Regions from separate parts of the Kitasatospora misakiensis genome, predicted to be linked through region 1. Evidence: riboswitches for the same ligand, from Rfam matches in the RefSeq annotation. Region 1 holds a riboswitch; each other region holds the start of a gene.
The links. A riboswitch is a leader RNA that binds a small molecule or an ion and turns the genes downstream of it on or off. The one in region 1 is predicted to bind cobalamin.
Positions count from the first base shown of each region.

Region 2: linked by a shared signal. The riboswitch ahead of ACFP3U_RS22225 (cobalamin biosynthesis protein) and the one ahead of ACFP3U_RS33065 (prenyltransferase/squalene oxidase repeat-containing protein) in region 1 are both predicted to bind cobalamin.
Region 3: linked by a shared signal. The riboswitch ahead of ACFP3U_RS05815 (ribonucleoside-diphosphate reductase subunit alpha) and the one ahead of ACFP3U_RS33065 (prenyltransferase/squalene oxidase repeat-containing protein) in region 1 are both predicted to bind cobalamin.
Region 4: linked by a shared signal. The riboswitch ahead of metE (5-methyltetrahydropteroyltriglutamate--homocysteine S-methyltransferase) and the one ahead of ACFP3U_RS33065 (prenyltransferase/squalene oxidase repeat-containing protein) in region 1 are both predicted to bind cobalamin.

Region 1 covers NZ_JBHSOF010000068.1:215-7,179, forward strand. Annotated here, with positions in the region: gene ACFP3U_RS33050 (glycosyltransferase) at 1-1,105, opposite strand, end outside; gene ACFP3U_RS33055 (NAD(P)-dependent oxidoreductase) at 1,285-2,358, shown strand; gene ACFP3U_RS33060 (flagellar hook-length control protein FliK) at 2,406-2,912, opposite strand; gene ACFP3U_RS33065 (prenyltransferase/squalene oxidase repeat-containing protein) at 2,951-4,021, opposite strand; cobalamin riboswitch at 4,134-4,253, opposite strand; gene ACFP3U_RS33070 (M4 family metallopeptidase) at 4,459-6,965, opposite strand, start outside.
Region 2 covers NZ_JBHSOF010000030.1:76,668-83,632, forward strand. Annotated here, with positions in the region: gene ACFP3U_RS22215 (hypothetical protein) at 1-645, opposite strand, end outside; gene ACFP3U_RS22220 (alpha/beta hydrolase family protein) at 1,147-2,262, opposite strand; cobalamin riboswitch at 2,632-2,810, shown strand; gene ACFP3U_RS22225 (cobalamin biosynthesis protein) at 2,899-3,945, shown strand; gene ACFP3U_RS22230 (cobyric acid synthase) at 3,942-5,456, shown strand; gene ACFP3U_RS22235 (putative cobaltochelatase) at 5,453-6,965, shown strand, end outside.
Region 3 covers NZ_JBHSOF010000004.1:163,027-169,991, reverse strand. Annotated here, with positions in the region: gene ACFP3U_RS05820 (GH12 family glycosyl hydrolase domain-containing protein) at 62-1,312, shown strand; cobalamin riboswitch at 1,408-1,535, shown strand; gene ACFP3U_RS05815 (ribonucleoside-diphosphate reductase subunit alpha) at 1,717-4,140, shown strand; gene ACFP3U_RS05810 (ribonucleotide-diphosphate reductase subunit beta) at 4,140-5,156, shown strand; gene ACFP3U_RS05805 (DUF397 domain-containing protein) at 5,225-5,443, opposite strand; gene ACFP3U_RS05800 (DUF5753 domain-containing protein) at 5,447-6,355, opposite strand; gene ACFP3U_RS05795 (ATP-binding protein) at 6,536-6,965, shown strand, end outside.
Region 4 covers NZ_JBHSOF010000012.1:88,031-94,995, reverse strand. Annotated here, with positions in the region: partial or broken gene ACFP3U_RS12475 (ATP-binding cassette domain-containing protein) at 1-566, shown strand, start outside; gene ACFP3U_RS12470 (ECF transporter S component) at 563-1,351, shown strand; cobalamin riboswitch at 1,428-1,665, shown strand; gene metE (5-methyltetrahydropteroyltriglutamate--homocysteine S-methyltransferase) at 1,829-4,144, shown strand; gene ACFP3U_RS12460 (HAD family hydrolase) at 4,236-4,898, opposite strand; gene ACFP3U_RS12455 (NUDIX hydrolase) at 4,976-5,509, opposite strand; gene ACFP3U_RS12450 (NADP-dependent oxidoreductase) at 5,718-6,647, opposite strand; gene ACFP3U_RS12445 (winged helix-turn-helix transcriptional regulator) at 6,733-6,965, shown strand, end outside.

The DNA of each region.
Region 1 (6,965 bases):
GCAGCGCGGCGGCCACGGACTCGGCGGTAGGGACGGCCGCGTCGTGCACCGCGCCGATGCCCAGCTCGGCGACCCGGGCGGCCCAGTACGGCTGGTCGACGATCTGCGGCACCACCAGCTGCGGCGCACCGGCCCGGGCGGCGGCCGTCGTGGTGCCCGCGCCGCCGTGGTGCACGACGGCGGCCACCCGGGCGAACAGCGCCTGGTGGTTCACCTCGCCGACGACGAAGCAGTCGTCCCGGCCGTCGCCCTCGGACAGCTCCGCCCAGCCCCGGCCGACCACGACCCGCCGGCCCGCCGCGCGCGCCTCGTCGACGGCCAGCCGGGCGACGTCCGCCGACCCGCGCATCGGCATGCTGCCGAAGCCCACGTACACCGGGGGCTCGCCCGCGTCCAGGAACGCGGTCAGCTCGGCGGGCAGCGGGCGCGGGTCCGGCCGGAGCCAGGCGCCGGTCTGCACCACGTCCAGGTCGGCGGGCCGCCGCCACGGGCCGAGGGTCGGGTCGGTGGCCAGCCACGGCCGCTCGGTGAGGACGTGGTCGCGGACGTTCTCCACCGTCGGCAGGCCGACCGACACCCGGTGGGCGTTGACCGGGCCGCCGAACAGCGCGTTCATGCTCTCGGCGTCCCGCTCCCAGAGCTTGGTGTTGTCGGCGCCCTCGGGCGCCGCCGGCCGGCCCGGGTACTGGAACGGCGCGTGGTGCGGCGACGGCAGGATCGTGGGCTGGAGGCCCACGTAGACGAAGCGGGCGCCCAGCTTCTCGGCCGCCGCCCGCGCGCCGGCCGCACTCGGGAACAGGCCGGTCGCGACCACCGCGCCGCCCGCCTCGGCCTGCCCGAGGACCGCCTCGTAGGAGGCGGCGGTCAGGGTCGCGACCCGGGTGGGGAAGTCGGTCGGCGCCGGCGCCGCCCCGGTCACCAGCGCGCGCACCGCGTCACTGACCGGCACCAGCGGCACGCCCAGCTCGGCCAGCCGCGCCGCGAACTCCTCGTCCGGCGGAGCGCACACCCGCACGTCCGCGCCCTGGTCGCGCAGCCGCACCGCGAGCGCCGCCAGCGGCTCGACGTCCCCCCGCGACCCGTACGTCGACAGCACAACTCGCATCTCGCGCCCTCCCTGGTCCCCGCACATCGATTTCGGAGGGTGATTCTGCGACGTCACCGGGGCCTTGCGGCAAGCCCCCCGGTCCGCTATAGCTTGGAGACGGCGGTGATGATGATCACTCAGATCCGCTGCCCCACCCCGACGCCCGGTAAGGTCCGGTGCGAAGGAAGGGGGACCGCATGGGGCGGCATCGGATCCTGCTGCTGGACGCGGCTCCCGGGGACCTGCTGGGCGTGGAGCTGGAGCGCCTGCTCGGCCACGGGCTGGCCGTCACGCTGAACCTGCGCCGGGTCGCCGACCACACCGCCGTGCGGGCCGACTGGGCCGGGCGGGTGGAGTTCACCGACTTCGACCCCTTCGACGAGGCGGCGCTGATCGCCGAGACCCTCGGTGGCGGAGGCCACCACGCCGTCAAGTCCCGGGCCGGGGTGCCGCTGCGCGCCGCGTTCCTCGCCGCCGCCACCGGGGCCCGGACGGCCGGCCCGCGGGCGGCCGCGCCGCTGCGCGTGGTGGGCCGGGCGGGGGCCGGCACCGACCACGTCGACCTGGCCGCCACCGCCCGCCACGGGGTCGCCGTCACCCACACGCCCGGGTCCAACGCCGACGCGGTCGCCGAGTTCGCCCTGGCCCAGCTCCTCGCGCTGACCCGGGACCTCGTCGCCCACAACGAGTCCTCCCACCGGGGCCGTTGGCGCAGCCCGGCGGCGCCCGCCCGGGCCCTGTCCGAGCTGACCCTCGGCATCCTCGGCCTCGGCCGGATCGGCCGGGCCCTGGCCGGGCGGGCGCGCGCCCTCGGCATGACCGTCCAGGGCCTCGGTCGGCACCCCGCCCCTGGGGACGGGGTGCCTCGTGCCGGCTCCCTCGCCGAGTTGCTGGCGGCCAGCGACGTGGTCTCCGTCCACCTGCCGCTCACCGCGGAGACCCGGGGCCTGATCGGCCGGACGGAGCTGGCGCTGCTGCGGCCGGGCGCGATCCTGCTGAACACCGCCCGCGGCGGGATCGTCGACGAGTCGGCCCTGGCGGACGCCCTGCGCGACCCGACCCACCCCCTCGCGGCGGCGGCCGTCGACACCTTCGCGCACGAGCACGCCGCGTTCGACTCACCGCTGTTCGGACTCCCCAACGCCCTGCTGACCCCGCACGTGGCCGGGATGACCCGCAGCGCGATGGCCGAGGCGGCCGTCCGCTGCGCCGACCACATCGCGGCGCTCCTGAGCGGGCGCCCGGACGGTGTGCCGGTGGCCACCGCCTGACCTGCGCTGATGGCCGGTCAGGCGGTGGCCCGCGCTTGGGGACCGCGTCAGGCCGTGCCGGGGGTCAGGGGGGCGGTGATGCCCGGTTGGGTGCCGGCGCCGAAGGACCAGCCCTCGACGTCGCCCGGGGCCGGGTCGTAGGAGCCCGCGCCGAGGTTGCTGTAGGACCACGGACCGCCGTGCGCGGCGTGCCAGTACGACCAGTAGGCGGTGCCGGTCGGGTTGGTGCAGCTCGCCGGCAGGGCGTTGATCTTGCAGACGAAGCCCGGGAAGCGCGGATGGAAGGCGTACGGGAAGCCGGCGCCGGTGAGGGCGGCGAGGCCGCTGGCCGGGTCGCCCGGGGCGCAGCCGGTCTGGATGCCGCCCCCGAGGGCGGTGAAGTCGACGACGACGGTGACTCCGGAGGTCCCGGTGCAGGCGGCGGCCCGGGCGGGCGGGGCGGTGGCGGTGGAGACGCCGAGCAGGCCGGCGGTGAGCGCCGCGGCGGCGGCGAGGGCGCCGAGCGTGCGGCGGGTGGTGCGGGCAGGTCGGGCGGGTCGGGCGGTGGTGGTCATGGGTGTGCTCCTCGGGTGCGGCGCGCGGGGGCGGGCAGTCACGGGCGGGCGCCCTGGGCGCTGAGGCCGGCCAGCCCCTGGCCGGAGAGGCCGAGGACGGCCTGGGCGGTGGCCCGGGCGGCGTTGGCGGGGTTGAAGCCGCTCGCGTCGTAGGCGACGGCGCCGCGCACGGCGGGGTCGGCCGCGCAGCCCTGCTGCAACTTCACCAGGCTGCCCCAGCCCTTGAGCCCAGCGGCGAACCGTCCGCCGGTGAGCAGCGTCGAGGCGGCCAGGCCGGTGCTGTTGGCGTTGGAGGCGGTGGCACCGGCCGCCGCGAAGCCGCCGTCGGCGTTCTGGTGGGCCGTCAGCCAGTCCAGGCCCGCCTTGGCCTTGGCCGCCCGGCCGGTCGCGGCGAGGGCCTGGGCGGCGAGCGCGGTGGCGTCGGTGTCGGCGGCACAGGCGGGCTGCCCGAAGGCGATCGGGAAGCCGCCGTCGGCGCACTGGGCGGCGGCCAGGAAGTCGGCGGCCGCGGCCGGGGCGCCGCCGGGCGTGCGCTGGAGGGCGAGCAGGGCGAGCGACTGGCCGAAGGCGTTGCTGTAGTCGCCCCATTGCGAACGGTCGGAGAAGCGACCGGTCGGCGTCAGCAGCGAGCGCAGCCGGGCGGGCAGGTCGACGCCGCCGAAGGCCGCCGGGTCGCCGCCGCGCACCTCGGCGGCGAGCAGGAGCTTGGCGGTGGCGCCCGCGTAGGCCTCGGTGGTGCCGTCGCCGAGGTAGCCGCTCAGGATGTCGGGCCGGGCGAGCCAGGCGGTGGCGCGGGCGGCGGCCTGGTCGGCGCTGCGGGCGGCGGCGAAGGCCAGGACGGCGTCGACGGTGAGGCCCTGGTCGGGGTAGGCGGTGCCGTCGAAGACCGACTCGAAGTGGTCGCCGTCGACGAGTTGGCGGGCCAGCCACCCGGCCGCGGCGGCGTCCGGGCGGTGGGTGGCGGAGGCGGTGTCGCCGGAGGCCGGGGCCGCCGGGGCGGCGGTGGCGGCCGGGAGAGCCGTGGTCAGCGCGAGCGCGGCTATCGCGAGCGGGCCGAGCGAGCGGCGGAACACATTCCGGGTCTTGGTCTCGGTCTGGGGCACGGTCATGGGCACGGGAGGCCTTTCCGGGCCTGGGCGCACGGGTGCCGCCGGCCGCCGCCCGGGGTGTCCGCCGGCCGGCTCCTGGGGCCCCTGGCCGCAGACCACGACGGGAGGAGGGGGGCACACACCTCCGCCGACGGGTACTCGGGCTCGCCGCCGACTGCCGTCGGCGGCCTACCGTTGCGGGTCAGCGCCGGAATTCGACCGGACTTCCCCCGACGGCGGAGTCAGAACATGACGGCTCATGATGTCGGCTCTGCTGACAAACTGACAAGAGGTCAGGGCCGGTCCAGCCCCGGTGGATCGAACCGCCCCCCGCACGACATGGGCCCGCCCGGCCGTCGCGGGTGCGGCGGCCGGGCGGGCGATCGACCGGGGGCGGACGGGGTCCGGGCGCCGGGGTCAGGCGCCCTGGTAAGGACCCCGGGGCAGCCGCCGTCCGGTCAGCAGGTGCCGGCCGCGCGCTCGCGCACGACCAGATCGGTGCGGCCCGCCGTGGCGTCCAGCCAGACCACCCGGGTGCCCCGGTCGGCCGCCGGGCCGTACTGGCCGCCGCGGTTGCAGGAGAGCCGCTCGGGGGTGCCGCCGGTGAGCGGCAGCTGCCAGAGCTTCGGCAGGTCGGCGTTCTTCGTGCCCTTGGTCGCACGGTGGCCGTAGTCGCCGAAGGTGACCGCGCGGTCGGAGGCGGTGAGGCTGCGGATCCGGTGCGGTGCGCCGCTGCCGCCGGGGAGGAGGTCGGTCACGCCGGAACCGTCCAGGGCGCCGGAGCGGATCGCGCTGCCCTTCGTGCTGTCGGCGGGCGACTCCACCCAGAGCAGTCGGTCGCCGGCGAGGCGGGTGCTGCCGACCTCGGTCCCGGGGGCGTTCGCGTCGTCCACCACGTACTGGGCGACGACCTTGCCGGCGGCGATCGAGTAGACGGTCGGCGCGCTCACCGTCCGCTCACCCGCCTCCCAGCTCTCCGTCCAGGCGAGCAGGCCGTCCTTGAGCGAGAGGTCGGAGGCGCGGTGGCCGTCCGGCAGCGGGATCCCCACCGCCGGGGCGCCGTCGCGGGAGAGCATCGGCCCGGCCTTCCCGGTGGCGGGGTCGTTCCCCACGAAGGCCACGTCGCCGCCGGCGACCCGGACGCCGCTCAGGAACGCGTTCACCGCGCGGTGGACGCTGCGCACCGGTCCGCCGTCGAGCGGCCGGGCCAGCACCTCCGTGCCCCAGGTGCCGTCGGCGCCGGGGCCCATGGCCACCCACGCGGCGGACGTGCCGTCGGTGGCGGGCCAGCCGTGCGAGCGGCCGTCCTCGGGGCTGAGCCGGACGGGCTCGGCGGAGCCGCCGACGGCTCCCGCGAACACGGCCATGCTGCCCTTGGCGCCCTTGCCCGCGGTGGCCGCCACCCAGCGGCCGGCGGCGACGTCCGGCGCGATGCTCTCGCTGGAGAGCTCGCGCAGCAGCGGGCGGCTGTCCACGCCGATCCGCCGCTGCCAGCCGTCCTTGATCCCGTGCGCGTCGAACGCCCCGGCGACGGTGCGGAGTTGGGCACGGTCGAGGCCGAGCGCGCGACCGGCGGCGAGCACCGCGTTGCGGGCGTCGACGAAGTCGTCCAGCGGGGTGAGGTACTCGGCGAGCGCGCGGTAGACCAGGCGGTCGGCGAGGAGCGGGTCGAGGGTGCGCCGGATGTCCCACAACGCCCCCGAGACGATGGTGGAGTTGAGGTGCGCGCCGCCGCTGTCGACGCCGGACGGCACCCCGATGTAGTCGGCGACGGTGGTGCGGCGGTCGTCCATCCGCCGGTCGGCGCAGGCTTCGGGGGTGCCGGTGCGGCAGAGGCCCTCGCCGAGCAGCGCGGCCTTCGGGTCGGTCATCGGGATGCCCCGGCTGGTCACCTCGATCGCGTTGCCGAAGTAGTCCGCGACGGCCTCGTCGAGCGCGCCGGACTGGCCGAGGTTGACGAACCCGGCCGTGTACTTGACGACGCCGTGGGTCATCTCGTGGCCGGCGACGTCCCGCGCGACGGAGAACGGGTGGCGCTTCTCGCTGCCACCGCTGTAGATCATCTTCTCGCCGTCCCAGTAGGCGTTCTCCAGGGGCTCGCCGTTGCTGGTGACGTTGACCACGGAGGTGATCGGTCCGGCCTTGCCGTCGATCCCGTCGCGGCCCAGGCGGTCGCGGTAGAAGTCGTACACGGCGGCGGCGTTGAGGTGGGCGTCGGTGGCGCCGCTGGTGCCGGTGGAGGCCGGGAAGTCGGTGGTCGCCGAGGCCGCCGGGCGGGCGTCGGCGGGCAGGGAGCGCTCGAAGTCCATGACGTCCCGGCCGGCCGCGTCGTACGTGGTGACGGTGGCGGGGCGGGTGAGGTCGACGAGCTGGTAGGTGCCGTCCGGGAGCCGGCCGATGTTCACCCGCGTCGGGCGGCCGAGGGCGTCCGGGGCGGTACCGGTGGCGGGTTCGAGGCCGACGGCCTTGGCCGCGGGGGCCTCAGCGACCGGGGCGGACGGAGCGCGAACCTCGTAACTGAGGGCGACCTCGCCGACGGTGGCGTCCACGAACACCTCGCGCGCCTTCGCGGCCCAGTGCGCCGGGTCGGTCCCGCACACGGTGAAGTGGCGGACCAGCCGGCCGGCGCCGCCGGGCAGCACCAGCAGGCCATGGTCCTCGGCGACGGCACCCTCGCGGGCCGCCGGATCCCGGACCGCGTCGACAGCGAGCCTGCGCAGCACCTCGTCCGGCACGGTCTGCGCGGTCGGGGCGGCGAGGCCGGTGAAGTACTTGCCGCCCACCGACTCGACCCGCTGCCCGGCACCCTCGCCGACCAGGTGGACCAGGTACCTGGCCCCGAAGACCGGTATCCCGCCGTACCGCTGCTCGAACCTGACGGTGCGCCGACCGTCTGCGGCACGCTCCGTCCCGGACTCGGCCAGCTGCGCCGGGTCGACCCGGTAACGGTCCTGATGGGCGGCCA
Region 2 (6,965 bases), on a different contig from region 1:
GCCGTCCAGCATCCAGTCCAGGACGGCGGCGACGTCGGCGGGCGAGGCCGGGGTGTCGATCTGCGGCTCGCGGCAGGTGCCGCGGACGGCCGAGACGGCGGTGGCCGCGTGCGGGACGGGCGAGACGCCGAAGGCGCCCTCGCCGCCGCCCACCCGGCGCTCGTCCAGGCCGCGCCGGAGCAGCTCCAGCAGCTCGACGTCGGCGACCGGGCCGTCCACCAGGTGCAGGAAGGAGAGCAGCTGCGGGGCCTGGTCGACGGCCTGCCCGGCGAGCAGCGCGAACACGCCGCGCAGGGCGGCGGGCGGCACCGGGGCGAGCAGCGTCCAGGCGTCGAACAGCGCCGACCAGCCGCGGACCACGGCCTCGTCGTCGTGCTCCCAGGCGTGCAGGCGCCAGCCGGGGACGGCGCCGCCGTCCCGGGGCTCGACCAGGCCGACCAGCAGGGCCTGGCCCCAGGCCTTGGCCGCGGCGCCCACCGTCATGGCGAGGGCGCGGCCGGCGGCGCGGGCGTCGTCCGGGAGCAGCTCGCCGCGCTTGTCGACCTCGTCGAGGTCGCCGGCCCAGCGGGCGATCCGGACGGCGTCGACCAGCATGCGGCGGGCCAGCGGGGCGAGTTCGGCGGGTGCGGGGAAGCCCTCCGGCACGGGGACCCGGCCGCGGCCGGGTGCGGGGGCGGGGCCTCGTCGGCGGGGTACGCCCTGGCCCCCCGGCCTCGCGCCGGCGGGGCGGTGGGCCGTTCCGGGGAGACGGGTCACCGTCGCACCGGTACCGATCGTCGGCGGGAGCGGGGCATCACGGTCGCGCGGATTCCGAGACGTCACGTCGAGCAGTCTTCCCCTTGTACCGGCCATCTGTCACATCCGGTTCTCCGCGCGGGGCGGGCGGAGGGCGCGGGGCCTCGACAAGATCGGGCAACAGAGCCCAAACCGACTGGCTTGATCTTTGTGACGGGTGCATGCCAGGTCAGAGAGTAGGGGCGGACGGGTGGTCCGTACGAGGTCCCTTGCGGCCCGCGCGCCGATCGCGGACCGTCCACGCTCCCCCGGCTCCCCCCGGCTCCCGTGCCCCGCGGGCCACGGCGGGCGACGACGGGACACGGCGGCCTGGGTCGGGCGCGGGGCCGGGGCCCGGGGTCAGGCCCGGGGTCAGCAGAAGGGCGTGAGCCAGCGGCGCAGCGTCTCGGCGTAGCGGTCCGGGGCGGCGTTCCACAGGGCGGCGTGGTCACCGCCGGGGAAGGCCTGGAGGTTCACCAGCTCCGGACGGCGCGCGGCCAGCCGCTCGGCGGCCCCGAACGGCGCCACCGGATCGTCGGGGCCGTGCAGCACCAGGGTGGGCACGCGCAGGTCGGCGCCCTCGGCGAGGCGCGCGAAGTCGGCCAGATCCACGCCGGTGCGGCCCTGGGCGGCCAGCGCGCCGAGTTCGGCGGCCGCGCCCCGGAAGCCGGCCCGGGCGGCGCCCCGGCGGGCGGTGGCCGGCCAGTCCAGGACCGGGGAGTCCAGGACCAGGCTGCTGATCGAGGGGGCGTAGTCGGACCGGGCGGCGGCCTGCAGGGCCATCGTGGCGCCCAGCGACCAGCCGTAGAGGATCACCCGGCCCGCGCCGCTGTCCAGGGCCAGCCGGATCGCCGCCTCGACGTCCCGCCACTCCGTCTCGCCGAAGTGGCCGAGGCCGTCCGGGGAGGCCGGCGCGCCCGCGTCGCCCCGGTAGCTGACGGCCAGCGCGGGCAGGCCGAGCCGCCGCAGGACGGGGAGGACCGGCAGGGTCTGGGAGCGGTCGGCGTCCGGGCCGTGCACCAGGATCACCCAGGTGCCGCGCTTGCCGTCGAGCCACCAGGCGGGCAGCGCGCCCAGCTCGCCCTCGACGGCGGTCTCGCCGAAGGTCAGGCCGAGCGCCGCGGCCGGGTCGCCGAGGTAGACCCGCGGGGTGAAGCGGACCTCGGTGCCGGGGGCGAGGGTGCCGCGGTCGGCGCGGACCAGACGGCGGGTCACCCCCTGCTCGTCGCGGTGCAGCACCTCCTCGACGACGGCGTGCCCGTCCTGGCCCCACTCCACGGCCCAGCGGCCGGGGCGCTCGCTCAGCGGGCTCCGGGTGAAGGTGATCCGGCCCGCGCCCAGGCTCTGAACGACCACCGGGCCGGTCCGCTCCCGGACGCCCGCGGCCGGGCGGACCATCCGCTCCGAGGCCCGGCGGCCGATCACCAGGACGGCCGCCCCGGTGCCGACGGCGGCGGCCGCCACGGTGGCCGCGATTCCCCAACGCATACTCGCTCCCCGCTGATCGGTGTCTGGACCCACTCCACAGCCCAGTCCACTCGGCGGGGCGGGGCGGGGCCAGCAGGACACGGCCGTACGGGTTGTCACGCTAGGAAGGTCACACCGGGAATGTCACCACCGCGGGCCCGCCCCGGCCGGAAGACGCCGGAACGGCCGGATCGGACCGGGCGGGATCGGACCGCAGGACGGCGGCGAGGTCCGCCCGGTCCACCCGCACGATCCGGCCGATCGCGTCGGCCCGCGCCTGTCGGCGGGCGCGGAGGCAGCGACGGGAAACGGCGGGCGCCGGGCGGGGTCCGCCGTGTGACCAACCCCTCCGCGACCTCGGTTGACTCCCGGATCGGGCCCGTGATGGGATCCTTCAGCCATTACGGAGGCATGCAGAGGAAGCCGGTGCGAGTCCGGCGCGGTCCCGCCACTGTCACCGGGGAGCACGACCGGAACCAGCCGCAGCGAGCCGTCAGAAGCCGCCGGAGGGCCCGGGAGCGCGTCCGACCCGGAAGCCAGGAGACTCTCGCCCCCGGTACGTCGATCCAGGGCGCGGACCCTGAGTGAGGACACGCACGCGATGCAGGCTGCCCCGCCGGGCCCGAACCCACCCTCGACGACGCCGCGCAGCGTGCCGTGCGCCCGCTGACCCGGGCCGCCGCGTTCGGCGCGGGCGCCGTCGCCGGATACCTGGCCGACGCCCGGTTCGGCGATCCGCGCCGCGGCCACCCGGTGGCCGGCTTCGGCACCGCGGCCGGCCGGCTGGAGCAGCGGCTCTGGCGCGACCACCGCGCCGCCGGCGCCGTCTTCACCGCCCTCTGCGTGGGCACCGTCGCGGCCGGCGCGCTGGCCGCGGACCGGCTGCTGGCCCGCCGTCCGCTCGGCCGGGCCGCGCTGGCCGCCGCCGCGACCTGGACGGTGCTCGGCGGCGCCTCGCTGACCCGGGAGGCCCGCACCGTCGGCCGTTCGCTGACGGCCGGTGACCTGACGGCGGCCCGGGAGCGGCTGCCGCACCTGTGCGGACGCGACCCGAGCGGGCTGGACGAGCGGCAGATCGCCCGCGCGGTCGTCGAGTCGGTGGCCGAGAACACCGCCGACGCCGTGGTCAACGCCCTGGTCTGGGGCGGGCTGGCCGGCACCCCCGGGCTGCTGGCGTTCCGCGCGGTGAACACCCTGGACGCGATGGTCGGCCACCGCTCGCCGCGCTACGCCCGGTTCGGCTGGGCCTCGGCGCGGCTGGACGACGTGGCGGGCTGGCCGGGCGCCCGGCTGACCGCGCTGCTGACGGTGGCCGCCGCCCCCGAACCGCGCACCGCCTGGCGGGTCTGGCGGCGGGACGGCTCCGCGCACCCCAGCCCGAACGCCGGCCAGGCCGAGTCGGCGTTCGCCGGCGCGGTGGGCGTCCGCCTCGGCGGGACCCTCCGGTACGGCGAGCGCACCGAGCACCGGCCGGTGCTGGGCGAGGGGCTGCGGCCGGTCGGGGTGGACGACATCGAGCGGGCGTGCGTGCTCTCCCGGCGGGTGAGCGCGCTGGCCCTGGGTACGACGGTCGCCGGGCACCTGCTGCTCCAGGCCGCACTGGGCAGATCGGGCAGGCTGGGCAGGTCGGGCGGTCCGGGCAGTCCGGGCGGTCCGGGCAGTCCGGCCCGGAAGGCAGCGAGCGGGAGAAGGGGCGGGGCATGAGCAAGGCACTGCTGGTCGCCGGGACGACCTCGGACGCCGGCAAGAGCGTGGTCACCGCGGGCATCTGCCGCTGGCTGGCCCGGCAGGGCGTCGCGGTCGCGCCGTTCAAGGCGCAGAACATGTCGCTGAACTCCTTCGTCACCGCGGACGGCGCCGAGATCGGCCGCGCCCAGGCGATGCAGGCGCAGGCCGCCCGGGTCGAGCCGGAGGCGGCGATGAACCCGGTGCTGCTCAAGCCCGGCGGGGACGGCCGCAGCCAGGTGGTGCTGCTGGGCCGCCCGGTCGCCGAGGTCGGCGCGCTGGACTACCGCGAGCGCAAGCCGGTGCTGCTGGAGCGCGCCCTGGAGTGCCTGGCGGACCTGCGCCGCCGCTTCGACGTGGTGGTCTGCGAGGGCGCGGGCTCGCCCACCGAGATCAACCTGCGCGACCGGGACATCGCCAACATGGGCCTGGCCACCGCCGCCGGGCTGCCGGTCGTCGTGGTCGGGGACATCGACCGGGGCGGCGTCTTCGCGGCGATGTACGGGACGCTGGCGCTGCTGTCGGCCGAGGACCAGCGGCACGTGGCCGGCTGGTTCGTCAACAAGTTCCGCGGCGACGCGCGGCTGCTCGCCCCCGGGCTGGAGATGCTGCGCGAGCTGACCGGCCGTCCGGTGCTCGGCACCCTGCCGATGCTGCCGGACCTCTGGCTGGACGCCGAGGACTCGCTGGACCTGTCCACCGTCGTCGACCGGACCGCCGCGCGCGGCCCGCTCGGCGCCGACGTGCTGCGGGTCGCCGTGCTGCGCTTCCCCCGGCTGTCCAACTTCACCGACCTGGACGCGCTCGTCCAGGAGCCCGGTGTGCTGGTCCGCTGGGCGACCCGGCCGGAGGAGCTGGCCGACGCCGACCTCGTCGTCCTGCCCGGCACCCGGGCCACCGTGGCCGATCTCGCCTGGCTGCGCGAGCGCGGCCTGGAGCCGGTGCTGAAGGCGCGGGCGGCGGCCGGGCTGCCGCTGCTCGGCGTCTGCGGCGGCTACCAGATGCTGGCGCGCTCGATCGTCGACGAGGTCGAGTCGAAGGCGGGCGCGGTGGACGGCCTCGGGCTGCTGCCGACGCAGGTGCGGTTCGGCGCGGAGAAGGTGCTCGGCCGCCCCGTCGGCGAGGCCTACGGCCAGCGCGTCGAGGGCTACGAGATCCACCACGGCGTGGTCACCGTGGAGGCCGGGGAGCCGTTCCTGGACGGCTGCCGGGAGGGCTCCGTCTGGGGCACCACCTGGCACGGGGCGCTGGAGAACGACGGCTTCCGGCGCGAGCTGCTGCGCGAGGTCGCGGCGGCGGCCGGCCGGGCGTTCGTCCCCGCGCCGGACACCTCGTTCGCCGACGCGCGGGAGGCCCGGCTGGACCGGCTGGGCGAGCTGATCGAGGAGCACGCCGACACCGACGCGCTGTGGAAGCTGATCGAGGGCGGGGTGCCGGCGGCCGGATCGCTGCCGACCCTGGCGCCCGGAGCCCCTGGAGAACACGCATGAGTGACGTCCGATACCCGTTCACCGCGATCGTCGGCATGGCCGACCTGCGGCTCGGCCTGCTGCTGAACGCCGTCTCCCCGGCGGTCGGCGGGGTACTGGTGCGCGGTGAGAAGGGCACCGCCAAGTCGACGATGGTGCGCGCGCTGGCCGGGCTGCTGCCGTCCATCGCGACCGTCGACGGCTGCCGCTTCGCCTGCGACCCGGCGAGCCCGGACCCGCAGTGCCCGGACGGCGCGCACGCCGGCGCCCCGGCCTCCGAACGCCCGGCCCGGCTGGTCGAGCTGCCGGTCGGCGTCTCCGAGGACCGGATCGTCGGCTCGCTGGACCTGGAGCGCGCGCTGTCCGAGGGCGTCAAGGCGTACGAGCCGGGGCTGCTCGCCCGAGCGCACCGCGGCGTGCTCTACATCGACGAGGTCAACCTGCTCCAGGACCACGTGGTGGACCTGCTGCTGGACGCCGCCGCGATGGGCCGCTCCTACGTGGAGCGCGAGGGCGTGTCGGTGCGGCACGCGGCGCGCTTCCTGCTGGTCGGCACGATGAACCCGGAGGAGGGCGAGCTGCGGCCGCAGCTGCTCGACCGGTTCGGCCTGACGGTGGAGATCGCCGCCACCCGGGAGCCGGTGGAGCGGGCCGAGGTGGTCCGCCGCCGACTCTCCTACGACGCCGACCCGGCCGCCTTCGCCGCCCGCTTCGCCGAGGACGAGCGGGCGCTGGCGGCCCGGATCACCGCCGCCCGCGCCCTGCTGCCCTCGGTCGAGCTGACCGACACCGCGCTGCGTCAGATCACCGCCGTCTGCGCGGCGTTCGAGGTGGACGGGCTGCGCGCGGACATCGTGATGGCCCGCACCGCCGTCGCCCTGGCCGCCTGGGCGGGCCGCACCGAGGTGCTGGCGGAGGACGTCCGCAAGGCCGCCCAGCTGGCCCTGCCGCACCGGCGGCGGCGCAACCCCTTCGACGCCCCCGGGCTGGACGAGGAGCAGCTGGACCGGGTGCTGGAGGAGCAGGCCCAGCAGGAGCCGGAGCCGGAGCCCGCGCAGGCCGAGGAGGCCGACTCCCGGGAGCCCGAGGACGACCCGGACGGCGAGGGCGGCCCGGACGGGCCCGACGGCGACGGCCCGCAGGACGGCGGCCCCGACGGCGGCGGTGGCGGCGCACCGGAGCCGACCGGCCCGGACGGACCGCCGGAGGGGGCCGCGGACGCGCCGGCCCCGGACGACGCCCCCGCCCCGCAGCCCGTCCCGCTGCAGCCCCCCTCCCCCGCCCGGGAGACCGCGCCGGTCGCGGCCGGCGACCCGTACCGCACCCGGCTGTTCGCGGTGGACGGCACCGGGCGCGGCGCCCAGGGCCGCCGCTCCCCCGCCGAGACCGACGGCGGCCACACCATCCGGGCCCGCCGCCCGCGCGGCCGGCTCGCCCGGCTGCACCTGAGCGCCACGCTGCGCGCCGCCGCCCCGCACCAACTGGCGCGCGGGCGGTCCTCGCGGGCGCTGGTGCTGCACAAGGACGACT
Region 3 (6,965 bases), on a different contig from region 1:
CCGGGAGCACCGGCCGCCCCGCACACCGAACACCAGTACCCCCCGTTGGGAGGCGAAGACCATGGTCCGCCCGTTCCTGCCCGGAGCCGGGCGCCCCCGGCCGCGCGCCTGGTGGTGGATCGCCCCCACCGCCCTCCTGGTGCTCTGCCTGTGCGCCGTGCTGATCCCGCGCGAGAGCGCCCCCTCGACCGCCGCGGTCGCCCCGCCGCCCCCGCCGCCCCTGACCACGGCCGAACCCGGCGAGCTGTGCTCCACCGCACAGAACCGCTACCCCTCGCAGCCGGTGGACTCCGGGCGCTACATCATCAACCCCAACGAGTGGAACGCCACCGGCGGCCTGTGCATCCGCGGCGGCGCCGACAGCGCCTCCTTCGCGGTCACCCGCAGCGCCGTCGCCCGCGGCAACATCGCCGACCCGGTCCGCGGCCCCGGCGCGTACCCGCACATCAGCACCCCGGTCGGCGGCGACGGCGTCAGCCCGCTGCCCATCGCCGTCGACAACCTGCGGTACGCCACCAGCACCTGGCGCACCACCCAGGTCGACGGCGGCGTCTGGAACGCCTCCTACGACCTCTGGTACAGCACCACCCGGGGCAGCTGCTCCTTCACCGAGAGCGCCGAGGTGATGATCTGGCTGCGCGGCAACGGCACCTCGCCGTTCGGCAAGCAGGCCGGGGAACTGCGCAGCGGCGGCCAGGCCTACCGGGTGTACGAGGCGCCGAAGAAGAGCAGCCACACCCTGCTCACCTACGAGGCGGCCTCCGCCACCAACGTCGTCACCGGGCTCGACCTGCGGGCCTTCACCCGCGACGCGGTCCAGCGCGGCTACGTCCCGGCCGGCTCGTTCCTGTGCGCCGTCCAGGCCGGCTTCGAGATCTGGGAGGGCGGCGCGGGCCTCACCACCGACGCGTTCTCCTTCGAGGTCGCCGCGGGCCGCCCCAGCGGCGCGATCACCTCCGCGGTGCCCGGCTACTGCCTGGACAGCCGGGTGGCCGGCGACCCGGCCGCAGTCGGCGCCGCCACCTGCGACGGCTCCCCGGCGCAGACCTGGACGATGGGCGAGGACGGCTCCGTCGGCCAGGGCGGACGCTGTCTGGAGGACCCGGACATCGGCTTCCCGGTGCTGACCGGCTGCACCCGCCGACCCGACCAGCGCTGGCGCGCCACCGACGCGGGGCAGCTGCTCAACGAGGACAGCGGGAAGTGCGTGGAGAACCCGGCGACCGGCCCCACGGGCACCGGTACGGGCTCCCAGGTGCGGATGCGGCTGTGCGCCGCCAAGCCCGCGCAGGAGTGGCACGCACCGGTCTGACGGGCTCCGAAAGCCCCCGCAGCTTATCGCACCCGACCCGCGACACGCAGCCTCGCGACACTACATGTGGGGCTTCGTCGGACGAGCGCCACTAGATGTATGCTCACTCCTGCTGTCGAAGCAGGGGAACCCGGTGCGATTCCGGGACTGCCCCGCAGCGGTGTGCGGCGCCTCCCCCCGGGAGTCCGCGAGTCCGATGACCTGCTGACGGCGTGCCGGCTCCTCCCCGCAGAGGCCATGCGCACCAGCACCACCTTCCGGGCCTCGCGGGCGGGCCGGGGACGACACGCGCGCGACACCCACGGGCCCGCGCGGCGTACTCCCCTGCCCAATCGGCCCGGCCCCCGTTCCACCGCCGATCGCCGCCAGGAGAGAGCGCCTTGACCACCGCTGCCTCAGTCGCCCTGCCCGCCCAGGGTTCCAGCTCCGCCCCCGCCGACCCGACGGTCTCCGACCCCGGCGGCGCGCTCCTGCGCCTTCTCACCGATCGCAGCGCCGACCTCCCCCAGGTGGACCCCGGCCACGTCGCCGCCGCCGCGCTCCGCGGCCGGCACGCCGGCTCGGACTTCGCCGAGCTGCGCGGGCTGGCCGTCGACGCCGCCGCGTCGATGATCGCCGAGGACCCGCAGTACTCGAAGCTCGCGGCCCGGCTGCTCGCGCTGGAGATCGTCGACGAGGCGTCGAGCCAGGGCGCGGTCTCGTTCTCCACCTCGATCGCGGTCGGCCACGCCGAGGGCCTCATCGGCGACACCACCGCCGCCTTCGTCGCCAAGCACACCGCCGCCCTGGACGCGCTGGTCGACGCGAACGGCGACGACCGCTTCGAGTACTTCGGCCTGCGCACCGTCCAGAGCCGCTACCTGCTGCGCCACCCGATCACCCGCAAGGTCGTCGAGACCCCGCAGCACTTCCTGCTCCGCGTCGCCTGTGGCCTGGCGGTCGGCGACACCGAGCAGTCGGTCACCGAGGTCGCCGAGCTGTACCGCCTGATGAGCCGGCTGGAGTACCTGACCTCCTCGCCGACCCTCTTCAACTCCGGTACCCGGCACCCGCAGATGTCCAGCTGCTACCTGCTGGACTCCCCGCTGGACAACCTGGACTCGATCTACTCCCGCTACGCGCAGATCGCCCGGCTGTCCAAGCACGCCGGCGGCATCGGCCTGTCCTACTCCCGGATCCGCTCCCGCGGCTCGCTGATCCGCGGCACCAACGGCAAGTCCAACGGCATCGTGCCGTTCCTGCGCACCCTCGACTCCTCGGTCGCCGCCGTCAACCAGGGCGGCCGGCGCAAGGGCGCGGCCTGCGTCTACCTGGAGACCTGGCACGCGGACATCGAGGAGTTCCTGGAGCTGCGCGACAACACCGGTGAGGAGGCGCGCCGGACGCACAACCTCAACCTGGCGCACTGGATCCCGGACGAGTTCATGCGCCGGGTCAACGCCAACGCGGACTGGTCGCTGTTCTCCCCCGCCGACGTCCCCGAGCTGGTCGACCTCTGGGGCGCCGAGTTCGACGAGGCCTACCTGAAGGCCGAGCTGGCCGGCAAGGCCGTCCGCACCATCCCCGCGCAGACCCTCTACGCCCGGATGATGCGCACCCTCGCGCAGACCGGCAACGGCTGGATGACCTTCAAGGACGCCTCCAACCGCGCCGCCAACCAGACCGCGCTGCCGGGCCGCACGGTGCACAGCTCCAACCTCTGCACCGAGATCCTGGAGGTCACCGACGACTCGGAGACCGCCGTCTGCAACCTCGGCTCGGTCAACCTCGGCGCCCACGTCGCCGCCGGTGCCACCGCCGCCGACCTGCTGAACGCGATGGACTGGGAGCGCCTGGACGCCACCGTCCGCACCGCCGTCACCTTCCTCGACCGCGTGGTGGACATCAACTTCTACCCGACCCCCGAGGCCGGCGCCTCCAACTCCCGCTGGCGCCCCGTCGGCCTCGGCGTGATGGGCCTGCAGGACGTCTTCTTCCAGCTGCGGATCGACTTCGACTCCGCCGAGGCCAAGACCCTCTCCACGCTCATCTCCGAGCGCATCATGCTCACCGCCTACGAGCGCTCCGCCGACCTCGCCGAGCAGCTCGGCCGCCACGAGGCGTACGACGAGACCCGCGCCGCCCGCGGCGAGCTGCACATCGATCATTTCTTGGAAGGCAAGCACGGCCCGACCGCCGCGCCCGAGTGGGCCGACCGCTGGGAGGCGCTGCGCGCCCGCGTCGCCACCACCGGCCTGCGCAACTCGCTGCTGCTCGCGATCGCCCCGACCGCGACCATCGCCTCGATCGCCGGCGTCTACGAGTGCATCGAGCCGCAGGTCTCCAACCTGTTCAAGCGCGAGACCCTCTCCGGCGAGTTCCTCCAGGTCAACCCCTACCTGGTGCGCGAGCTCAAGGAGCTCGGCGTCTGGGACCAGCAGACCCGCGACGCGCTGCGCGACGCCAACGGCTCCGTCCAGGAGCTCGGCTGGCTGCCCGCCGAGGTCCGCTCGCTGTACCGCACCGCCTGGGAGCTGCCGCAGCGCGCGCTGATCGACCTGGCCGCCGCCCGCATGCCCTACATCGACCAGAGCCAGTCGCTGAACCTCTTCATGGCCGCGCCGACCATCGGCAAGCTCAGCTCGATGTACGCCTACGCCTGGAAGGTCGGTCTGAAGACCACCTACTACCTGCGTTCGCGCCCGGCCACCCGGATCGCCCAGGCCGCCTCCGGCACCGCCCGCGCCGCCGCGCCCGTGCCCGTGGCGTCCCCGACCCTCACCCCGGAGGAGGAGGCCGCGCTGGCCTGCTCCCTGGAGAACCCCGAGTCCTGCGAGGCCTGCCAGTAATGAGCACCGACGACCGCAAGATGCTGCTCGACCCCGGCTTCGAGCTGACGCTGCGCCCGATGCGCTACCCGTCGTTCTACGACCGGTACCGCGACGCCATCAAGAACACCTGGACGGTGGAGGAGGTGGACCTGCACTCGGACGTCGCCGACCTGGCGAAGCTGAGTGAGGGCGAGCGGCACATGATCGGCCGGCTGGTCGCGTTCTTCGCGACCGGTGACTCGATCGTCTCCAACAACGTGGTGCTGAGCCTCTACAAGCACATCAACTCCCCGGAGGCGCGGCTCTACCTGAGCCGTCAGCTGTTCGAGGAGGCCGTGCACGTCCAGTTCTACCTGACGCTGCTCGACACCTACCTTCCGGACCCGGAGGACCGCGCGGCGGCCTTCGACGCGGTGGAGAACATCCCCTCCATCGCCCAGAAGGCGAAGTTCTGCTTCAAGTACATGAACGCGGTCGACCACCTCGACTCGCTGCAGACCAAGGATGACCGGCGGGCGTTCCTGCTGAACCTGATCTGCTTCGCGGCGTGCGTCGAGGGGCTGTTCTTCTACGGCGCGTTCGCCTACGTGTACTGGTTCCGGAGCCGGGGTCTGCTGCACGGCCTGGCGACGGGGACGAACTGGGTGTTCCGCGACGAGTCCATGCACATGGACTTCGCGATGTCGGTGGTCGACACCGTGCGCGAGGAGGAGCCCGACCTCTTCGACGACAAGATGGCCCAGCAGGTGACGGAGATGCTGGAGGAGGCCGTCGAGGCCGAGCTCCAGTTCGCCCAGGACCTCTGCGGTGAGGGCCTGCCCGGCATGAACACCGCCTCGATGCGCGAGTACCTGGAGGCCGTGGCCGACCAGCGGCTCGCTCGCCTCGGCATGCCGATCCGGTACGGCTCGACCAACCCGTTCGGCTTCATGGAGCTCCAGAACGTCCAGGAGCTGACCAACTTCTTCGAGCGCCGTGTGTCGGCGTACCAGGTCGCGGTCGAGGGCTCGGTCGCCTTCGACGACGACTTCTAGTCCAAGTAGAAGAAGAACGACAGAGGTGCCCCGCACGGCCACAGCCCGTGCGGGGCACCTCTGTCGTGTCAGCCGGTCGGAAACTCCCCGCCCTTGATCCCGGAGACGAAGGACGACCACGCCTCGGCCGGGAAGACCAGGGCCGGCCCGTCGGGGTCCTTGGAGTCCCGGACCGGTACGGCGCCCGGCAAACCGACAGCCACTTCGACGCACTCGCTCTGCGCTCCCGAGAACGAAGACTTGCACCACTCAAGTCCCGTGACACCTTCTGGCAAGAACTCGCTCACGATCTAGACCTTCTCACTCGCGATGCGCTCGATGAGCGCGATCGATTCGTTGCGGGGCAGCGACTCCGCCAGGGCGCGACGGAACAGGTTCGCGTACTTGAAGACCTCGTCCGGCTCCTCGATGTACAGAGTGCTGAGGAGGCTGTCGACGTACACCACGTCCGTCTCGGCCACCTCCGGAAAGCTGAGAATGGTGACCGGCCCGAAGAGTGCGGCGTGGATCTCCGATGCCTCCGGCAGAATCTGAACGTTGATGTTCGGGCTCTCGGCGGAACTCGCGAGCGATCGAAGCTGTTCGCGCATCACCGACGAGCCACCGACCTGATGCCTGAGCGCGGACTCCGAGAGCACGGCCCAGACCCGCATCGGCACATCCCTTGCCAGGACGGAGCGACGCTCCTGACGCACCTTCGTCAGAGTATCGATCTGGTCCGGCGTCGCATCCTCTATCTGCGCCCGCACGACAGCCCTGGTGTACTCCTCGGTCTGCAAGATCCCAGGCACCAGAAGCGTTTGGATGCTGTACATGTCCGATGCGTCGGACTCCAGAGCGATGTAGTCGGCATACAGCGGCGACAAGGTCTCCGAGTAGCGATCCCACCATCCGCGCAGGCGACCTTCACGCGACAGAATCTCCAGCCGGTCCCTTGCCTCCGGGTCTGGCACTCCGTACAGGTCGAGCAGCAGCCGCAGATCCACCAGTCGAATACCCGACTGTGCGGCCTCGATCCGACTGATCTTGCTCTCGGCGCAAGCAAGATGCCTGGCCGAGTGGGCGATCGTCAGATTCGCTTTCACCCTCAGCTCCTTGAGCGTTCGGGCCAGTCGTCGCTGTCGAACTGTCGGATTCCGGTTCACGGGCACCGTCGCGACCTCCTCACTTCTGTGATCTGCCAGTCTGCCCCTCGCCATCAGCCGACAACAATCTTTGATCACTTCCAAAGTGGGGACTTGCACCGTAGAAGCCATCAGGAGCATGCTACTCAACGTAGTTCGCCATGCGACACAAAGTGATCATGGCTCCGCTACTCCGGGCATTCCCATGCCTTCTTCAGTCGTCTTCACCCCACGCCCCTCGGAGGTGGCCCCGCCATGTCTGAATCCGTCTCCGCCACTCCCCCCTCCCCCGCCGAACACACCTGCTGGCTCCCCCGGCACCGGAAGTCCCCCGGCGCGGCCCGCCGGGAGCTGCGCCGCTTCCTCGCCGACCACCCCCGCAGCGAAAACCTGCTCCCCACCGGCGAGTTGCTGCTCTCCGAGCTGGTCACCAACTCCGTCCAGCACGCCCGTACGGCCCGGGGGCGTCTGATCCAGATCCGCTTCGGGATCGCCGACAGCCTCCTCCGCATCGAGGTCCACGACGCCGACAGCGAGAAGCCCACCCTTCGCGGCACCTCGGGCTCCGAGGAGGCCGGCCGAGGACTGCTCCTCGTCCACGAACTCGCCTCCCAGTGGGGCTGCTGCCCCCGCGTCGGCGGCATCGGCAAGTTCGTCTGGTGCCACGTCTCCCCCGACGCGGCCG
Region 4 (6,965 bases), on a different contig from region 1:
TTCCGGCGGCGGAGGCGCGGAGGTTGGTGGGGCTCGTCCCGCAGACGCCGGCCGACCTGCTGTACCTGGAGTCGGTGGCCCAGGAACTCGCCCAGAGCGATCTGGAGTCCGGCCGCGCGGCGGGGCCGACCGCGCGGCGGCTCCTCGACCGGCTGGCCCCCGGAATCCCGGACGAGGCGCACCCCCGCGACCTCTCCGAGGGCCAGAAGCTGGCCCTGGTCCTGGCGATCCAACTGGCCGCCGCCCCCCGGGTGGTGCTGCTGGACGAGCCCACCCGCGGGCTCGACTACCACGCGAAGGAGGCGCTCACCGGCATCGTGGACGCCCTCGCCGCCGAGGGCCGCGCGGTCGTGATCTCTACCCATGACGTCGAGTTCGTCGCCGGGGCCGCCGACCGGGTGGTGGTGATGGCCGAGGGCGAGATCGTCGCGGACGGCCCCACCGCAGAGGTCATCGTCGCCTCGCCCACCTTCGCCCCCCAGACCGCCAAGATCCTCGCCCCGCTGCCGTACCTGACCACCCGGCAGGTCGCCGAAGCCCTCGCCCCGACCGAGGCCGCCCGGTGACCGCCGTCCGGATCCCCGGCCGGGCCCGCGTGGTGGTGGCCCTCGCCGCGTTCATCGGCCTGGTCGCCTTCACCTGGCCGTTCGTCGTCGCGCCCGGCAAGTTCGGCTCCTCCTTCGCCCCACCGCTGATCTTCGGCGCCCTGCTGGTCCTGGTGCTGGCCGTCGTGATCGCGGAGATCGCCGCCGGCGGTATCGACGCCAAGGCGCTGGCCATGCTCGGCGTCCTCTCGGCCGTCAACGCGGGGCTGCGCCCCCTCGGCGCGGGGACGGCGGGGGTGGAGACGGTCTTCTTCGTCCTGGTCCTCGCCGGCCGGGTCTTCGGCCCCGGCTTCGGCTTCACCCTCGGCTGTACGTCCTTGTTCGCCTCCGCTCTGCTGACCGGCGGGGTGGGTCCCTGGATGCCCTACCAGATGTTCGGCTGCGCGTTCGTGGGCCTGCTCGCCGGGCTGCTCCCGAAGCTCCCGCGCCGCTGGGAGGTGCCGGTGCTGGCCGGTTACGGGGCCTTCTCCGGCTATCTCTTCGGGTTCCTGCTGAACCTCTCCTTCTGGCCGTTCTCCACCGACCCGAACAGCTCCATCGCCTACCTCCCCGGGCTGCCGTTCACCGAACAGTGGCACCGCTACCTGCTCTTCGACCTGGCCACCTCCCTCGGCTGGGACACCGGCCGCGCCGTCACCACCTTCATGGCCGTGCTCGTCGTAGGCCCGGCCGTCCTCACCGTCTTCCGATGCGCCGCCCGCCGGGCCAACTTCGAGCCGACCGTCCGTTTCGAGCGGCCGGGCTGAGCCCCGACCCCGCCGCACCGGTCCCAACTCGTGGACACCGCCGTGGAATGTGCTGACCCGGCCGGTGCTTTGCCTCTAGGCTGACCTCGTAGCTGGTTCGCCCTGTCCGCCAGACAGGGCGTCGTAAGAGGGAACCCGGTGACGCCTTTCAACTGGCCAGTCCGGGACTGCCCCGCAGCGGTGAGCGAGAACGACCGCCGTCATACGCACTGGGCCCGAGCCGGGTCTGGGAAGCGACGGCCAGTAGGTGTCCGCCCTCGACGAGGGCGGGCGTGCTCGCGAGTCCGAAGACCTGCCCGCTGCCCGCCCGTGGACGATCCGCGGGCGGCTGTCCGGAGACCTCGAGGGCGGGTCGGCGACCACACCAGGCGGTTCAGGCACGCCCGTTCACGGCGGCCGCCGTCCGGTCCGTCGTCCCTTCGCGCACTCGTGCCGTCCCCGGGCACTTGAGGAGCAAGACTCGCGAAGGAGAGTCCCTTGACAGCGAAGTCCGCAGCCGCGGCGACCCGGGCCACCGTGCACGGCTACCCCCGCCAGGGCCGGAACCGGGAACTCAAGAAGGCGATCGAGGGCTACTGGAAGGGCGCCGTCACCGCCGACGCCCTCCACACCACCGCCGCCGAGCTGCGCCGGGAGAACTGGCGGCAGCTCACCGAGGCCGGCGTCCGCGAAGTCCCCACCGGCGACTTCTCGTTGTACGACCACATGCTCGACACCACTGTCGCCGTCGGCGCGATCCCGGCCCGCCACCGGGCCGCCGTCGACGCCGACCCGCTCGACGGCTACTTCGCCATGGCGCGCGGCACCCAGGAGGTCGCGCCGCTGGAGATGACCAAGTGGTTCGACACCAACTACCACTACCTGGTACCGGAGTTGGGGCCGGACTCGGTCTTCTCCGCCTGCCCGGCCAAGGCGGTCGGCGAGTTCACCGAGGCCCTCGCGCTCGGCCACACCGCCCGGCCGGTCCTGGTCGGCCCGGTCACCTACCTGCTGCTGGCCAAGCCCGCCCCCGGGGTGGCGGAGGACTTCCCGCCGATCACCCTGCTGGACCGGCTGCTGCCCGTCTACGCCGAACTCCTCGCCGAGCTGCGGGCCGCCGGCGCCGACTGGGTCCAACTGGACGAGCCCGCCCTCGTCCAGGACCGGACCCCGGCCGAACTCAACGCCGCCGCCCGCGCCTACCGGGAGCTGGGCGCCCTGACCGACCGGCCGAAGCTGCTGGTCGCGAGCTACTTCGACCGCCTCGGCGAGGCCCTGCCGGTGCTCGCCAAGGCCCCCGTCGAGGGCCTGGCCCTGGACTTCACCGGACCGGCCGCCGCCAATCTGGACGACCTCGCCGCCGTCGGCGGCCTGCCGGGCAAGCGGCTGGTCGCGGGCGTGGTCGACGGCCGCAACGTGTGGATCAACGACCTGGGGAGGTCGCTGGCCACCCTGGCCACCCTGCTCGGCCTCGCCGACCAGGTGGACGTGGCGCCGTCCTGCTCCCTGCTGCACGTGCCGATCGACGCCGGCCTGGAGCGCGACATCGACCCGCAGATCGCCCGCTGGCTCGCCTTCGCCCGACAGAAGGCCGCCGAGGCCGCCCTGCTCGCCCGCGGCCTGCGCGAGGGCACCGGGGCGATCACCGCCGAACTCGCCGCCAACCGCGCCGACCTGGCCTCCCGCGCCGGCTCGCCGATCACCCGCGACCCGGCCGTCCGCGCCCGCACCGCCGCCGTCACCACCGAGGACGCCCGCCGTCCACAGGCCTACCCGCAGCGCGCCGAGGCCCAGCGCGCCCGCCTCGGCCTGCCCCTGCTGCCGACGACCACCATCGGCTCCTTCCCGCAGACCACCGAACTGCGCGTCGCGCGAGCTGATCTGACGGCTGGTCGGATCGACGCCGACGCCTACCGTGCTCGCATGGAGGCCGAGGTCCGCGAGGTCGTCGCCTACCAGGAGAAGGCCGGCCTGGACGTCCTCGTGCACGGCGAGCCCGAACGCAACGACATGGTCCAGTACTTCGCCGAACAGCTCACCGGCTACCTCGCCACCCGGCACGGCTGGGTGCAGTCCTACGGCACCCGGTACGTGCGCCCGCCGGTGCTGGCCGGGGACATCTCCCGCCCGCACCCGATGACGGTCGACTGGTTCCGCTACGCCCAGGGCCTGACGGACCGTCCGGTCAAGGGCATGCTCACCGGCCCGGTCACCATGCTCGCCTGGTCCTTCGTCCGCGACGACCAGCCGCTCGCCGACACCGCCCGCCAGGTCGCCCTCGCCCTGCGCGACGAGGTCACCGACCTGGAGGCCGCCGGCGCCGCCGTCGTCCAGGTCGACGAACCCGCCCTGCGCGAGACCCTGCCGCTGCGGGCCGCCGACCGGCCCGCGTACCTGGACTGGGCGACGGAGTCCTTCCGCCTCGCCACCTCCGGCGTCCGCGCCGACACCCAGGTGCACACCCACATGTGCTACGCCGAGTTCGGCGCGATCATGACGGCGATCGACGAACTCGACGCGGACGTCATCTCCCTGGAGGCCACCCGCTCCCACATGGAGGTCGCGCGCGAACTGGCCGCCGCCGGCTACCCGCGCGAGGTCGGCCCGGGCGTCTGGGACATCCACTCCCCACGTGTGCCGACCACCGAAGAGGCCGAACGCCTGCTGCGGACCGCCCTCACCGCGATCCCGGCCGACCGCCTCTGGGTCAACCCCGACTGCGGCCTGAAGACCCGCGCCTGGCCCGAAACCCGCGCCTCCCTGACCAGCCTGATCACCGCCGCCCACCGCCTGCGGGAAGACCTCGCCCACTGACGCCGGCCTCACCCTGGGGCTCCTCGCCCGCCGGACGGCACGGATGCCGTCCGGCGGGTCGACGACCGGCTCTACTCGTGGAGTGCGACGCTCAGCTCACTTCAGCGTTAGCCTTCGCGATCAGCTCCGGCAGTTCCAGCAGCGAGTCGATTCGGAAGGTGGCCTGCGCGGTCGCCGGGTCGTGCTGCTGGATCCAGCCCCACGGCCCGCGCCGGATCAGCGCCGTCCGCATCCCGGCGGCCCGGGCGGGCCGCACGTCGTTGTCGAGTCGGTCGCCGACGTAGAGGATCTCGCCCGGTGCGGCCGGGACGACCTCGGCGACCTTCCGGAAGAAGCCGGGGTCCGGCTTCGAAGCGCCCCAGTCGTCGGAGGTGCCGATCAGGTCGACATCGCCGGTGAAGAGTTCGCGGAGGATTCCGCCCGCTCGAACCGTCTGGTTGCCGGCGATCGTCAAGTGCAGCCCGGCCGCGCGGAGTTCGACGAAGGCGGGGCGGACGTCGGCGTACAGGTCGCCCTCGCCGAAGGTCTCCGGCCGGCCGGCCTCCGCTCGGCGCTCGCGCTCCGCGTACAGGTCGAAGCCGGGCCGGAACACCTGGAACGCTTCCCGGTAGTCCCGCCCCTGGGCGATGACCGCGCCGAGCTGCGCAACGAACGTGTGCCTCGGCACACCGAGCCAGTCGGCCCAGCTGCCGTACTCCCGGGTCTCGTCGACCAGGCACTCCCCGACGTCGAACACCACAGCCCTGATCGTCATACCCGCAGCGTAGTGGGGTACGGAGGAGTTGTCAGAGCCGTCCCGTGGGATCGACCACCAACGCTCGCCCCGCCGGTTCAGGGACGCCGGGCGAGCAGTTGGAGGAGGCCGGTGACGGCGACGCCGGCCACGATCTCCCGCCGGTCGATCATGCCCTGGACCGCATCGAGTGGGATCCACTCGATGCGGTCCGCCTCGTGGGTGTCCACCGGCGGGGCGACGAACTCGGCGCCGCGAGCCAGGAACACGTGGTGCTCGGCGTTCGACATCCCTCCCACCGGCTGGCTGTAGGCCAGCGGCTCCACTGCCGCTACCCGCCACCCGGTCTCCTCCTCGACCTCACGGACGGCCGCCGCCTCCACGGACTCGCCCGCCTCGACGATGCCGCTGGGGATCTCCCAGTTCCACGTGCCGGTGGCGAAGCGGTGGCGCCACATCATCAGGACCCGGCCCCGGTCGTCGAGGACCACGGTCGCGGCCACGGGCGCGAACTTCACCAGGTGGTGCTCGTACCGGGAGCGCCCGGGCGGCTCGACGTCCACCAGGTCGAGTTCGACCCAGGGGCTGGCGTAGACGGTGTGACTGCCGTGGACGGTCCACTCACTGCTCACGAACACCTCATGATCTCGGCGGGATGATCGGCGCCATCCTGTCAGCGCCCGCTTACACGCCGATGGCATGCCCGGGCCGCACTCGTACGCGTGTTGAGGAGTGTCCGGTGACGGGATCGGAGTGGCCTGTCCACGGTCGGCGTCGTCGTCACCGATGACGCCGACCGCTTCCTCCGGCGGTCGGAGGCCGAGGTCGTGCAGCTCGTGGTCAGAGGGTGAGGACGAGCTTGCCCCGGAGGTGGCCGCCGTCGAGCAGGCGGTGGGCGTCGGCTACTCGGTCGAAGGGGAACGTTTCCTGGACGTGGACGCGGAGTTTGCCCTGTTCGACGAGTTGGACGAGAGCGCGCAGGGCGACCGGGTCGGGGTCGACGGCGATGCCGCTGAAGTGCATGCCGGCCGCCTCGTACTTGGCGATGAGGGCCGTGTCCTCCTCGGCGACCGCTGTCACCAGGTGGCCGCCGGGGCGGAGTACGTGGAGCGACCGTTCGACGGTGTCGCCGCCGATGGTGTCGAGCACGATGTCGATGTCGCGGACCGCCTTGGCGAAGTCGACCGCCGTGTAGTCGATCACCTCGTCGGCGCCGAAGCCCTCGACGAACTCCCGCTTGCTCGGGCCGGCGGTCGTGATGACGTGCGCGCCGAGGGCTTTCGCGATCTGGATCGCGACGTGGCCGACCCCGCCACCGCCGCCGTGGATCAGGACGCGGTCGCCCTCGCTCACGCCGGCGAGGTCGACGAGGCCCTGCCACGCCGTCAGGCCGACGACCGGCAGGGCCGCCGCTTCGACGTGGGAGAGCGAGGCCGGCTTGCGGGCCAGGTGCAAGGCCGGTGCCGCCACGAACTCGGCGTACCCGTTCGCGGCCTGCGGGAACAGCGGCATCCCGAACACCTCGTCGCCGGGCCTGAGCCGCCATGTCCCCGGCGCCGACTCGACCACGCCGCTGATGTCCCAGCCGAGGACGAACGGCGGCCGGCCGATCAGTGGGAACTCGCCGGCGCGCAGGCGCGCCTCCAGCGGGTTCAGTCCGATCGCCTTGACGCGGACGAGAACCTCGGTCGGGCGGGGCTGGGGCTCGGGAGCGTCCACGATGGTGAGTACCTCCGGGCCGCCGAGCGTCTCCTGGGTGATGACTCGCATGACTCTCCTGGAAAGGGGACGAGAAGGGGGAAGGGAGAATCCAGGCTATGAAGTTGATAGGAACCGGCGGGTACCTTTGGGAGTCATGAGCGGATTCGATCGCGGTGACTTCTTCCTCGCCGACTGCCCGGCGCGTCTGGCGGTCGAGTTGATCGCCGACAAGTGGACGGTGGTCGTGCTCTTCGGCCTCAGCAAGGGCCCGGTGCGCCACGGCGAGCTGATCGAGCTGATCGGCGGCATCTCCCGCAAGGTGCTCACCCAGACGCTCCGACGGCTTGAGGCGCACGGACTCGTCCGCCGGCACGCCTACGCCGAGGT